DNA from 2 places in the Pseudomonas sp. GW822-FHT07A10 genome. Region 2 is predicted to be linked to the other one. Evidence: predicted binding sites of a transcription regulator. Region 2 holds the regulator's gene; the other holds the start of a gene.
What was found. The regulator sigma-54, encoded in region 2, starts transcription at its own class of promoters, with help from an activator protein. The targets are predictions, from matches to a motif close to ANTGGCATNNANNTTGCTNT.
Positions count from the first base shown of each region.

Region 1: AC1RL4_RS27855 (pilin) is a predicted target of sigma-54. The motif match lies at 3,125-3,144, and genes of this name have one in related genera.

Region 1 covers NZ_JBXAKV010000024.1:13,568-19,182, reverse strand. The annotation lists gene AC1RL4_RS27870 (DUF748 domain-containing protein) at 1-1,509, shown strand, start outside; gene AC1RL4_RS27865 (DUF2845 domain-containing protein) at 1,509-1,805, shown strand; gene AC1RL4_RS27860 (BON domain-containing protein) at 1,979-2,335, opposite strand; gene AC1RL4_RS27855 (pilin) at 2,659-3,078, opposite strand; gene pilB (type IV-A pilus assembly ATPase PilB) at 3,305-5,005, shown strand; gene AC1RL4_RS27845 (type II secretion system F family protein) at 5,008-5,615, shown strand, end outside.
Region 2 covers NZ_JBXAKV010000015.1:24,103-29,717, reverse strand. The annotation lists gene AC1RL4_RS22640 (KdsC family phosphatase) at 1-416, shown strand, start outside; gene lptC (LPS export ABC transporter periplasmic protein LptC) at 424-996, shown strand; gene lptA (lipopolysaccharide transport periplasmic protein LptA) at 983-1,528, shown strand; gene lptB (LPS export ABC transporter ATP-binding protein) at 1,528-2,253, shown strand; gene AC1RL4_RS22620 (RNA polymerase factor sigma-54) at 2,438-3,931, shown strand; gene hpf (ribosome hibernation-promoting factor, HPF/YfiA family) at 4,006-4,314, shown strand; gene ptsN (PTS IIA-like nitrogen regulatory protein PtsN) at 4,327-4,791, shown strand; gene rapZ (RNase adapter RapZ) at 4,794-5,615, shown strand, end outside.

The DNA.
Region 1 (5,615 bases), on a different contig from region 2:
GACTTGAAAAGCACCGAGCCGCTGGCGTTCAGCGTCACAGGCAAAGCCCAGATCGACCAGTTGCATACCCTCGACACTCTGAAAACCCGAGACTTCCTCAAGTGGCAACAGTTGGCGCTCGAAGGCCTGAACTATCAGCACGGCGACAGCCTGTCGATCGACAAGGTCAATCTGTTCCAGCCCTATGCGCGCTTCATGATCAACGATGACCGCACCACCAACATCGATGACCTGCTGATCCCGCAACCGGCCGACTCCGGCGCCAAGACCGCCGCGGCCAAACCGGCAGCCGGAAAAGAAAAACCGCTGGGCATCCACATCGGCGGCATTGCCATCAATGACGGTTCGGCAAACTTCGCCGACTTCAGCCTGACACCGAACTTCGCCACCGCCGTCCAACAACTGAACGGCAACATCGGCACCATCGACAGCCGCCACGTAAAACCGGCCAACGTCGACGTCAAAGGCAAGGTCGACCGCTATGCCCCCGTGACCATCAAGGGTTCGGTCAACCCGTTCGACCCGATGGCCAGCCTGGACATCGCCACCAGTTTCAAACGGGTGGAACTGACGACCCTGACGCCCTATTCCGGCAAGTTCGCCGGTTACCGCATCCGCAAGGGCCGGCTCAATCTGGATCTGCATTACAAGATCACCAACGGTCAGCTCCTGGCCGAAAACAAAGTGGTGGTCGAGCAACTGCAACTGGGTGAAAAAGTCGACAGTCCGGATGCAGTAAGCCTGCCGCTGAAACTGGCGATTGCCTTGCTCAAGGATGTCGATGGCAAGATTTCCATCGAACTGCCGGTGAGCGGCGACCTGAACAACCCACAGTTCAGCATCATGCCGATCATCTGGCAGACCCTGCGCAATCTGATCGTGAAGGCGGCCGCGGCGCCGTTCAAAATGATTGGTGGGCTGGTCAGCGGCGGTGGTTCAGAGGACCTCGGCACCGTGGCGTTTGCCCCCGGTTCGAGTGACTTGAGCAAGGAAGCCGAAGCGACACTGATCAAACTGTCCCAGGCGCTCAAGGAGCGTCCGGCCCTGCGCCTGGAAATCGAAGGCACTGCCGCCAAGAGCAGCGACGGCCCGCTACTCGCCGAGCAACGCCTGGAACGGGAATACCAGTACAACTACTACAAAATGCTCCAGCGCCGCGGTGACAAGGTGCCGGCCCAAGCCTCCATGCTGGAAGTGCCGGACAGCGAGAAAGGCCCGCTGCTCGAAGGCATCTACCGCACACGCCTCAAGATCCAGCCGCCCGCGGAATGGAAGGATCTGGGCAAGGAAGAACGCAGCAAAAAAATGCGTGAAAGCGTGATCGACTTCTGGAGTTCCAGCGAGGTGCTGTTGCGCCAACTGGGGCAAGAACGGGCCAGCAGCATCAAGGACTACCTGGTGGACAAAGGGCAGTTGGCCGATGACCGCGTGTACTTCATCGACGCCAACCTCGGTGAGGCCGAAAGCGATGGCCGCGTGGTGACGGCCTTGCATCTGGATGCCGAGTGATGGGCGCGCAATGGCTTATGAGCCTGGCCCTGGTATTGGCTGCCGGCCAAGCCGCGGCGGCCGATACCCTGCGCTGCGGCAGTCAATTGATCAGCGTCGGGGACAGGTCCAGCGAAGTGCTGCAAAAATGCGGAGAGCCCGTCGCCCGCGACCTGCTTGGCTACAAGCGCAGCGCCAATCGACGGGAAGAGTTTCAGGTCGAAGAATGGACCTACGGGCCCAACAGCGGGATGTACCAGTACCTGCGCTTTGAAGGAAACCGATTGGTTCAAATCACCAGCAAACGCGGTAACTGAACTCGCGCCCACAGTTTTTTACGTTGCTCCCAATAGAACAGGCCCCGACACGAATGTCGGGGCCTGTAACGGCCACGTCCATATGGACTTTCGCATGAACTCTCAAAAAGCGACAGACGTATGACTTGGCCCGCCTGCCGCATCTTCTCCCGGTCCAGGCGAGAAGCCTTGCCTTACTCGGTTTTCAGGCCGTCAGCGGACACCGCTTTGACGCCTTTGATTTTCTTGGCGATGGCCACGGCGGTGGTTTTCTGAGCTTCAGTCAGCGCAACTGTGGACGACAGTGACACTACGCCTTTGTTGGTTTCGACTTTGATATCAGTGCCTGGAATGCCTTTTTCGGTCACCAGGTCTGCTTTGACTTTGGTCGTGATCCAGGTATCGGAAGTAGCTTCCTTGGCTTTGGTCACTTCACCGGCGGCCAGCGTCATGGGAGCCTGGGTGGTTTGCGCGGTCTGTGCAAATGCAGCGTTGGCCATGGTCAGAGTCAGCGCGGTGGCAGTAGCGGCAGCAATAGCGAACTTCTTCATACGAGTAACTCCTGTTCTTCTGGAAAATCTGCTGCGTGTCGTCTTGTCAGCAGGGTTACCAGAGACAGTGCGAACGCTATGCCAACTGCTCGATAAAAAATAAATACATATAAATCAATAACTTAATAGCAATGACAATTTTCGAAATCATGCAAAATGCATGAGTGCGACATTATCTACATGCAAGTTGCGGGTTTTAACGCAGGTCTAAGGGCATGAATTGTCGGGGGTTTTCTGGATTATCGGATCGCCCCCCCAAATGACGAGCAAAAAAATGCCCCGTGTCGTGAGAACGGGGCACTGGGTATGCCTGGCAAAGTGAATCAGGTACCGCTGGCGGTGCAGCCTTTTGGACTGTACTCCGGCGCAACCGTGGTGGCGCAAGTCCAGCCACCGGCGAGGGTACGCGAAAGCGTAACGGTTTTGCCGAGCACCGGCCCCGGTGCGTTGAGAATCGTGCAACCAATACTGCCCACACCGGTAGAGGCGGTACCCGTCGCTGTAATCGTGCAATTACCCGTGGGGGTCGTCGCGCCGATCCCGGCGGGGGCGGCAATATCGGTGCCTTGATTAATAATGTCTTCGAAAGGCACCTTCAGTGCCGAGATTTCTGCAACCGCAGCGGTGACCTTCGCCCGTGATTGGTACTTCGAATACTGCGGTAACGCAAACGTCGCCAGAATCCCGATGATCGCCACCACGATCAGCAGCTCGATCAGGGTAAAACCATTTTGATTTTTCATAGACAGGCTCCATGCATGAGTCGAAATCTCATGATCTGTACAGGGTACAGCACAGGTCATGCCAAGTCGTATGCGCCCCTGCAGACTGGGCTCGGGATCACGAAAAAGACCTTTCCTGCTCCCAGGATCCGCAGTTTCTGACACTTTTTGTCACCTCACCTCGGCTGGTTTGGTTCCACTGCTTGACTAGGCTATAAGTCATTAACCGCCTGCGTCCGGAATCCCAATGAATGACATTGCCCTTAGCGGTCTGGCCAAGCAATTGGTGCTGGCCGAGCTGATCACTGATCAAAGTGCGCAACAGGCTTATCAGCAAGCCCAACGCGATCGAGTCTCACTGGTCAGTTATCTGGTGCAAAACAAACTGCTGAAAAGCTGGCAGGTCGCCGAGGTGGCTTCGGAGCATTTCGGCATGGCCCTGCTGGACCTCAACTGCCTGGAAAAAGACACCCAGCCCAAGGGGCTGGTCAGCGAAAAACTGATCCGCCAGCACCACGCCCTACCCCTCTGGCGACGCGGCAACAAACTGTTCGTGGGGGTTTCCGATCCGAGCAATCAACAGGTCATCAACGACATCCAGTTCAGTACCGGGCTGAACACCGAAGCCATCCTGGTCGAAGAAGACAAACTCAGCGACGCCATCGAAAAATTCTTCGACAGCCACGCCACCGGCCTGGAAGAGATGGCCGATGTCGACCTCGACGGTCTGGACATCGAGTCGGTCGACGACCAGAAACAGGACGCCATCGCCGGGCAGGACACCGATGATGCGCCCGTGGTGCGCTTCGTCCACAAGATGTTGCTCGATGCGATCAAGAGCGGTTCTTCCGACCTGCATTTCGAACCCTACGAGAAATCCTACCGCGTGCGGATGCGCACCGATGGCATCCTGCATGAAGTCGCCAAGCCACCAACGCAACTGGCCAACCGCATTGCTTCCCGGCTCAAAGTCATGGCCAGTCTCGACATCTCCGAGCGGCGCAAACCCCAGGACGGGCGGATCAAGATGCGCCTGTCCAAGAGCAAGTCCATCGACTTCCGGGTCAACACCCTGCCGACCCTGTGGGGCGAAAAAGTGGTGATCCGGATCCTCGATCCGTCCAGTGCGCAAATGGGCATCGATGCCCTCGGCTACGAGCCCGAGCAGAAAGACCTGTACATGGCCGCCCTCAAGCAACCACAGGGGATGATCCTGGTGACCGGGCCCACCGGTTCAGGCAAGACCGTGTCGCTCTATACCGGGCTGAACATCCTCAACACCGTCGACATCAACATCTCCACTGCCGAAGACCCGGTGGAAATCAACATGGAAGGCGTCAACCAGGTCAACGTCAATCCCAGGCAAGGAATGGATTTCGCCCAGGCGTTGCGCTCGTTTCTGCGCCAGGACCCGGACGTGATCATGGTCGGCGAAATCCGCGACCTCGAAACTGCCGAAATTGCCATCAAAGCCGCACAGACCGGGCACATGGTGCTTTCAACCCTGCACACCAACAGCGCCGCGCAAACCCTGACCCGCCTGCACAACATGGGGATTCAGGGCTTCAACATTGCGACCTCGGTCAGCCTGATCATTGCCCAGCGCCTGGCGCGCAAGTTGTGCAGCCATTGCAAGAAACCCATCGAGATTCCCCGCGAGACGCTGCTCAAGGAAGGCTTCCCCGAGGAACGCATCGGCTCGTTCACGATCTATGAACCGGTCGGCTGTAATCAATGTAACGCTGGCTACAAAGGGCGAGTGGGGATTTATGAAGTGGTAAAGAACACCCCTGACCTGCAACGGCTGATCATGGCCGAAGGCAATTCACTGGAGATCGACCTGCAGATGCGCAAGGACGGCTTCAACGACCTGCGCACGTCGGGCTTGCTCAAGGCCATGCAAGGCATCACCAGCCTTGAAGAAATCAATCGGGTCACGAAGGACTGAATATGGCGGTCAAAGCAGCGAAAATCAGCGTGTATGCCTGGGAAGGCACGGATCGCAAAGGTGCGAAAATGACCGGCGAGTTGACCGGTCAAAATCCCGCGCTGATCAAGGCCCAGTTGCGCAAGCAGGGCATCAACCCGGGCAAGGTGCGGAAAAAGTCCACGTCCATTTTCAGTGCTGGTAAGCGCATCAAACCCTTGGACATTGCCCTGTTTACCCGGCAGATGGCGACCATGATGAAAGCCGGCGTACCGCTCCTGCAATCGTTCGAGATCATCGGCGAAGGCTTCGATAACCCGAACATGCGCAAGCTGGTGGACGAGGTGAAACAGGAAGTCGCGGCCGGTAACAGCTTCGCTGCGGCCCTGCGCAAAAAGCCCCAGTATTTCGACGAGCTGTACTGCAACCTGGTGGACGCCGGCGAGCAGGCCGGTGCCCTGGATACCCTGCTGGAACGGGTGGCGACCTACAAGGAAAAGAGCGAAAGCCTCAAGGCCAAGATCAAGAAAGCCATGACCTACCCGCTGGCCGTGGTGTTTGTCGCAATCATTGTGACCGGCATTCTGCTGGTCAAGGTTGTGCCGCAGTTCCAGTCGGTATTCTCGGGGTT
Region 2 (5,615 bases):
TCAAGACCTTCAACACGCTCGACGGCCAAGGCATCAAGATGTTGATGGCAGCCGGCGTGCAGACCGCTATCATCAGCGGACGCAAGACCCCGGTGGTCGAACGACGGGCCAAAAACCTCGGCATTCCACACCTGTATCAGGGTCGCGAAGACAAACTGGTGGTGCTCGACGAGCTCCTTGCCCAACTCAACCTGAGCTATGAACAAGTGGCCTATCTCGGCGACGACCTGCCAGACCTGCCGGTGATTCGCCGCGTCGGCCTGGGCATGGCCGTGGCCAACGCCGCCAGCTTCGTGCGCGAACACGCCCACGGCATCACCCAGGCCCGTGGCGGCGAGGGTGCCGCGCGCGAATTCTGCGAATTGATCCTGCGCGCCCAGGGCCGCCTCGATGCGGCCAACGCCGCGTATCTGTGAGCCCATCATGCTGAGCAAAAAGATTCGCAACATCCTGATATTCGGTTGCATCGCGGCGCTATTCGCTGCGGTCGGCTACTGGAACATCAGCCCGGAACGCTTCCTCGACAAGCCAGTGGCGCATGTCGATGAAGCCATGATCGACTATTACGCCACCAACGCCCACAGCGTGCAGTACCTGCCGGACGGCAAATTGCAGTATGAAATGACGTCCGACAAGGTCGAACACCTGAAAGCGACGGAAGTGACGTTGCTGTCCAACCCTGACCTGAACATGTTTCGCGGCACCGAATTTCCCTGGCACGTCCAGAGCGAACGCGGCGAAGTCAACCCGGACGGCACCCAGGTCGAGCTGATCGACTCGGTACGTATCACGCGTTTCGACGAAAAAAACCGTAAAACCCTGATTACCACCACCCGTATGACAGTGTTCCCGCAGCAGCAATATGCGCAGACCGATCAACCCGTTAGAATCGACGGCGCCGGCGGTGTATCGACAGGCAACGGAATGAAAGCGTACTTGAAAGAAAGCAGGATACACCTGCTATCGAACGTAAGAGGACAGTATGAGGCTCGTTAAAACCCTCCCTATTTTGCTCAGTCTGAGCGCAGCACTGGGAAGCGTGAGCGCCTGGGCTCTGCCGACCGATCAAGCGCAGCCTATCCGCATTCAGGCCGACGACGCCCAACTGGACGACAAGAACGGTGTTGCCACCTATAAAGGTGATGTGATCATCACTCAGGGCTCGATGAAGGTCACCGGCAACACCGTGACCATCACTCGCACCCCGACTGGCGACATCGACGTGGTGACCTCGGTGGGCAACCTGGCGTACTTCGAGCAATTGCAAACAGCTGGCGACACCAAGCCTGTTCAGGGTTGGGGCGTGACCATCCAATATCACGCCGCGCAAAACCGCGTCGTACTGATCGACAAGGCCAAAGTTGTCGACAAGGACAACAACGTCACCCAGGGCGAAAAAATCGTCTATGACACGGTGAAAAAATTGGCCAGCGCCGGTCGCGCCACGGGCAGCAAGGTCACCGAGGCACGTCCGCGTATCGACATGGTGATCCAGCCGAAGAAGAAAACCGACGAGAAAACCCAGTAATGGCAACTCTGAAAGCTCAGCACCTGGCCAAGAGCTACAAGAGCCGCCAGGTCGTGCGCGACGTCAGCCTGTCCATCGACAGCGGCCAGATCGTCGGCCTGCTTGGCCCCAACGGCGCCGGCAAAACCACCTGTTTCTACATGATCGTGGGCCTGGTACAGGCCGATCAGGGGCGCGTACTGATCGATGACCTGGACGTCAGCCACCAGCCGATGCATGGTCGCGCGAAGGCCGGTATCGGCTATCTTCCGCAAGAAGCGTCGATCTTCCGCAAGCTGTCGGTGACCGACAACATCATGGCCATCCTCGAAACCCGTAAGGAGCTCGACAAGGCCGGTCGCCGCAAAGAGCTGGAAAGCCTACTGCAGGAATTTCACATCCACCACATTCGTGACAGCCTTGGCATGAGCCTGTCCGGTGGTGAACGCCGTCGGGTGGAAATCGCCCGGGCACTGGCCACCAACCCGAAATTCATCCTCCTCGACGAACCCTTCGCCGGCGTGGACCCAATCTCGGTGGGCGACATCAAGCAGATCATCCATCACCTCAAAGCCAAAGGCATTGGCGTGCTGATCACTGACCATAACGTCCGTGAAACCCTGGACATCTGCGAAACCGCCTACATCGTCAACGATGGCCAGCTGATCGCTGAAGGCGACTCCGCCACCATCCTGGCCAACGAACTGGTCAAGGAAGTGTATCTGGGCCATGAGTTCCGCCTGTAAGCGCTGAGGTGCCTGGCCAGTCGCCTCGGCGCTCATCTCAATAAAAAATCAATAGTTTTTTATTGTTACAGCGCTCTAGGCAAACACTTCAGTTTCAGGCATATAATTTGCTTATGTTTGGCGCTTCGGCGCCCTGTAGTGGATGGCGCATGTGCGCCGGCGAATAAGGTGTTAAGCCCCTGCCATGAAACCATCGCTAGTCTTGAGAATGGGCCAGCAGCTGACGATGACACCGCAGCTGCAACAGGCCATCCGCCTGCTCCAATTGTCGACCCTGGACCTGCAACAGGAAATCCAGGAGGCCCTGGAGTCCAATCCGATGCTCGAACGCCAGGAAGAAGGCGACGACTTCGATAACGCCGACCCCTTGGCCGACAAAGCCGAACAGCAACCCAACGCCGACATTCAGGAACCCTCCTACCAGGAAACCGCCCCGACGGTGGATAACCTTGAGGAAGGCGACTGGAACGAGCGCATTCCCAACGAATTGCCTGTCGATACCGCCTGGGAAGACGTCTACCAGACCAGCGCCAGCAGCCTGCCGAGCAACGATGACGACGAGTGGGATTTCACCACCCGTACTTCGGCCGGTGAAAGCCTGCAAAGCCATTTGCTCTGGCAACTGAACCTGGCACCGATGTCCGACACCGATCGCCTGATCGCCGTGACCCTGATCGACTGCATCAACAATCAGGGCTATCTGGACGAAACCCTCGAGGAAATCCTCGAGGCCTTCGATCCGGAACTGGACATCGAACTGGACGAAATCGAAGCCGTCCTGCACCGCATCCAGCAATTCGAGCCCGCCGGTATCGGCGCCCGCAATCTCGGTGAATGCCTGCTGCTGCAACTGCGTCAACTGCCCGCCAAGACCCCTTGGCTGACCGAGGCCAAGCGCCTGGTCACCGATTACATCGACCTGCTCGGCAGCCGCGACTACAGCCAGCTGATGCGCCGCATGAAGCTCAAGGAAGATGAACTGCGCCAGGTGATCGAACTGGTCCAGAGCCTCAACCCGCGCCCGGGTTCGCAAATCGAGTCCACCGAAGCCGAATACGTCGTTCCTGACGTGATCGTGCGCAAGGACAACGAGCGCTGGCTGGTGGAGCTGAACCAGGAGTCGGTGCCACGCCTGCGGGTCAACGCCCAATATGCCGGCTTCGTACGCCGCGCCGATACCAGCGCTGACAACACCTTCATGCGAAATCAGCTGCAGGAGGCTCGCTGGTTCATCAAGAGCCTGCAAAGCCGCAACGAAACGCTGATGAAAGTGGCCACCCAGATCGTCGAGCATCAACGCGGCTTCCTGGAGTACGGCGACGAGGCCATGAAACCGTTGGTGCTGCATGACATCGCCGAAGCGGTGGGCATGCACGAATCGACGATTTCACGGGTGACCACGCAAAAATTCATGCATACCCCACGGGGCATCTATGAACTGAAATACTTTTTTTCCAGCCACGTCAGCACCTCCGAAGGCGGTGAATGCTCGTCCACGGCGATCCGCGCGATCATCAAAAAACTGGTTGCCGCGGAAAATCAGAAAAAGCCGTTGAGTGACAGCAAGATCGCTGGTTTACTGGAGGCACAAGGCATTCAGGTGGCTCGCCGCACCGTCGCCAAGTACCGCGAATCCCTAGGAATCGCGCCTTCGAGCGAACGAAAGCGGTTGATGTAGAGCCACGCCACAGCGTTCCAGTGGTAGATCATCGGATCTACCGCTTTATGCACTGGCAACGAAGGAGAAGCTGTATGCAAGTCAACATCAGTGGACACCAACTGGAAGTGACCGAACCTCTTCGCACCTACATCGGCGAAAAACTCGAACGATTAGAGAGGCATTTCGACAAGATCACCAACGTGCAGGTCACGATGACGGTCGAGAAGCTCAAGCAGAAAATCGAAGCCACGCTGCATATTCCCGGCAATGAGGTGGTCGCTAACGCGGAACATACCGATATGTACGCAGCGATCGACGCACTGACCGACAAGCTGGATAAACAACTCAAAAAGCATAAGGAAAAGACCCAGAGCCTCCTCCAGGGCGCGACCGGTCGTTAACACTCCCAACCCATGATCCGACTTGAAAGCATCCTGACCCCCGGCCGTTCCCTGGTGAACGTGCCGGGCGGCAGTAAAAAGAAAGCCCTCGAGCAAATTGCCAACCTCATCCATCGCGAAGTGCCGGATCTGGCCATGCAGGATGTCTTCGAGAGTCTGGTCGCCCGTGAAAAACTCGGTTCCACCGGATTTGGCAACGGTATCGCCATCCCCCACTGCCGTCTCAAGGGCTGCGGATCGCCCATCAGTGCCTTGATGCACCTGGATGCACCCATCGATTTCGACGCCATCGACGGTGCCCCGGTTGACCTGCTGTTTGTACTCCTGGTCCCGGAAGCCGCCACCGATGCGCACCTGGAGCTGCTGCGCCAGATCGCCAGCATGCTTGATCGCAAGGAAGTGCGTGAAAAACTGCGCAGCGCCCCGAGCAACGAAGCCTTGTATCAGGTTGTCCTGGACGAGCAAAACGGTCACTAATCATGCGCCTGATCATCGTCAGCGGCCGCTCCGGCTCAGGTAAAAGCACTGCCCTCGATGTTCTCGAGGACAACGGTTACTACTGCATCGACAACCTGCCTGCCGGCCTGCTGCCGGAACTGGCCGAACGTGCGCTGATTCATACCGAACTGGCACAACCGCTGGTGGCCGTGTCCATCGATGCACGCAACTTGCCGAGCCACCTGTCACGGTTTCCCGAATTGCTGGAAGAAGTCCGCAGCCGGCATATCCAGTGCGATGTGCTGTATCTGGACGCCGATGAAGAGACCCTGCTCAAACGTTTTTCGGAAACCCGCCGTCGTCACCCGCTGAGCAGCGCCAATCGCTCGCTGGCGGAAGCGATAGAGGACGAAACCAATCTGCTGGGGCCGATCGCCGATCTGGCCGACCTCAAGGTCAACACCACCAATCTGAACCTGTATCAGCTGCGCGACACCATCAAGCTGCGCCTGCTGAATCAGCCGGAGCCCGGCACTGCGTTTCTGGTGGAGTCTTTCGGGTTCAAGCGTGGCATGCCGGTGGACGCCGATCTGGTGTTCGACGTGCGCTGCCTGCCTAACCCTTACTGGAAACCGGAGCTGCGGGCACAGTCCGGGCTCGATCAACCGGTGGCCGACTACCTGGCGGCGCAGCCGGATGTCGAAGAGATGTTCCAGGACATTTCCTCCTACCTGCTCAAGTGGCTGCCCCGCTTTGCCGCCAGCAACCGCGCCTATGTCACTATTGCCATTGGCTGCACCGGCGGGCATCACCGCTCTGTCTACCTGACCGAACGTCTGGGCCAGGTCCTGCAACAATCCCTG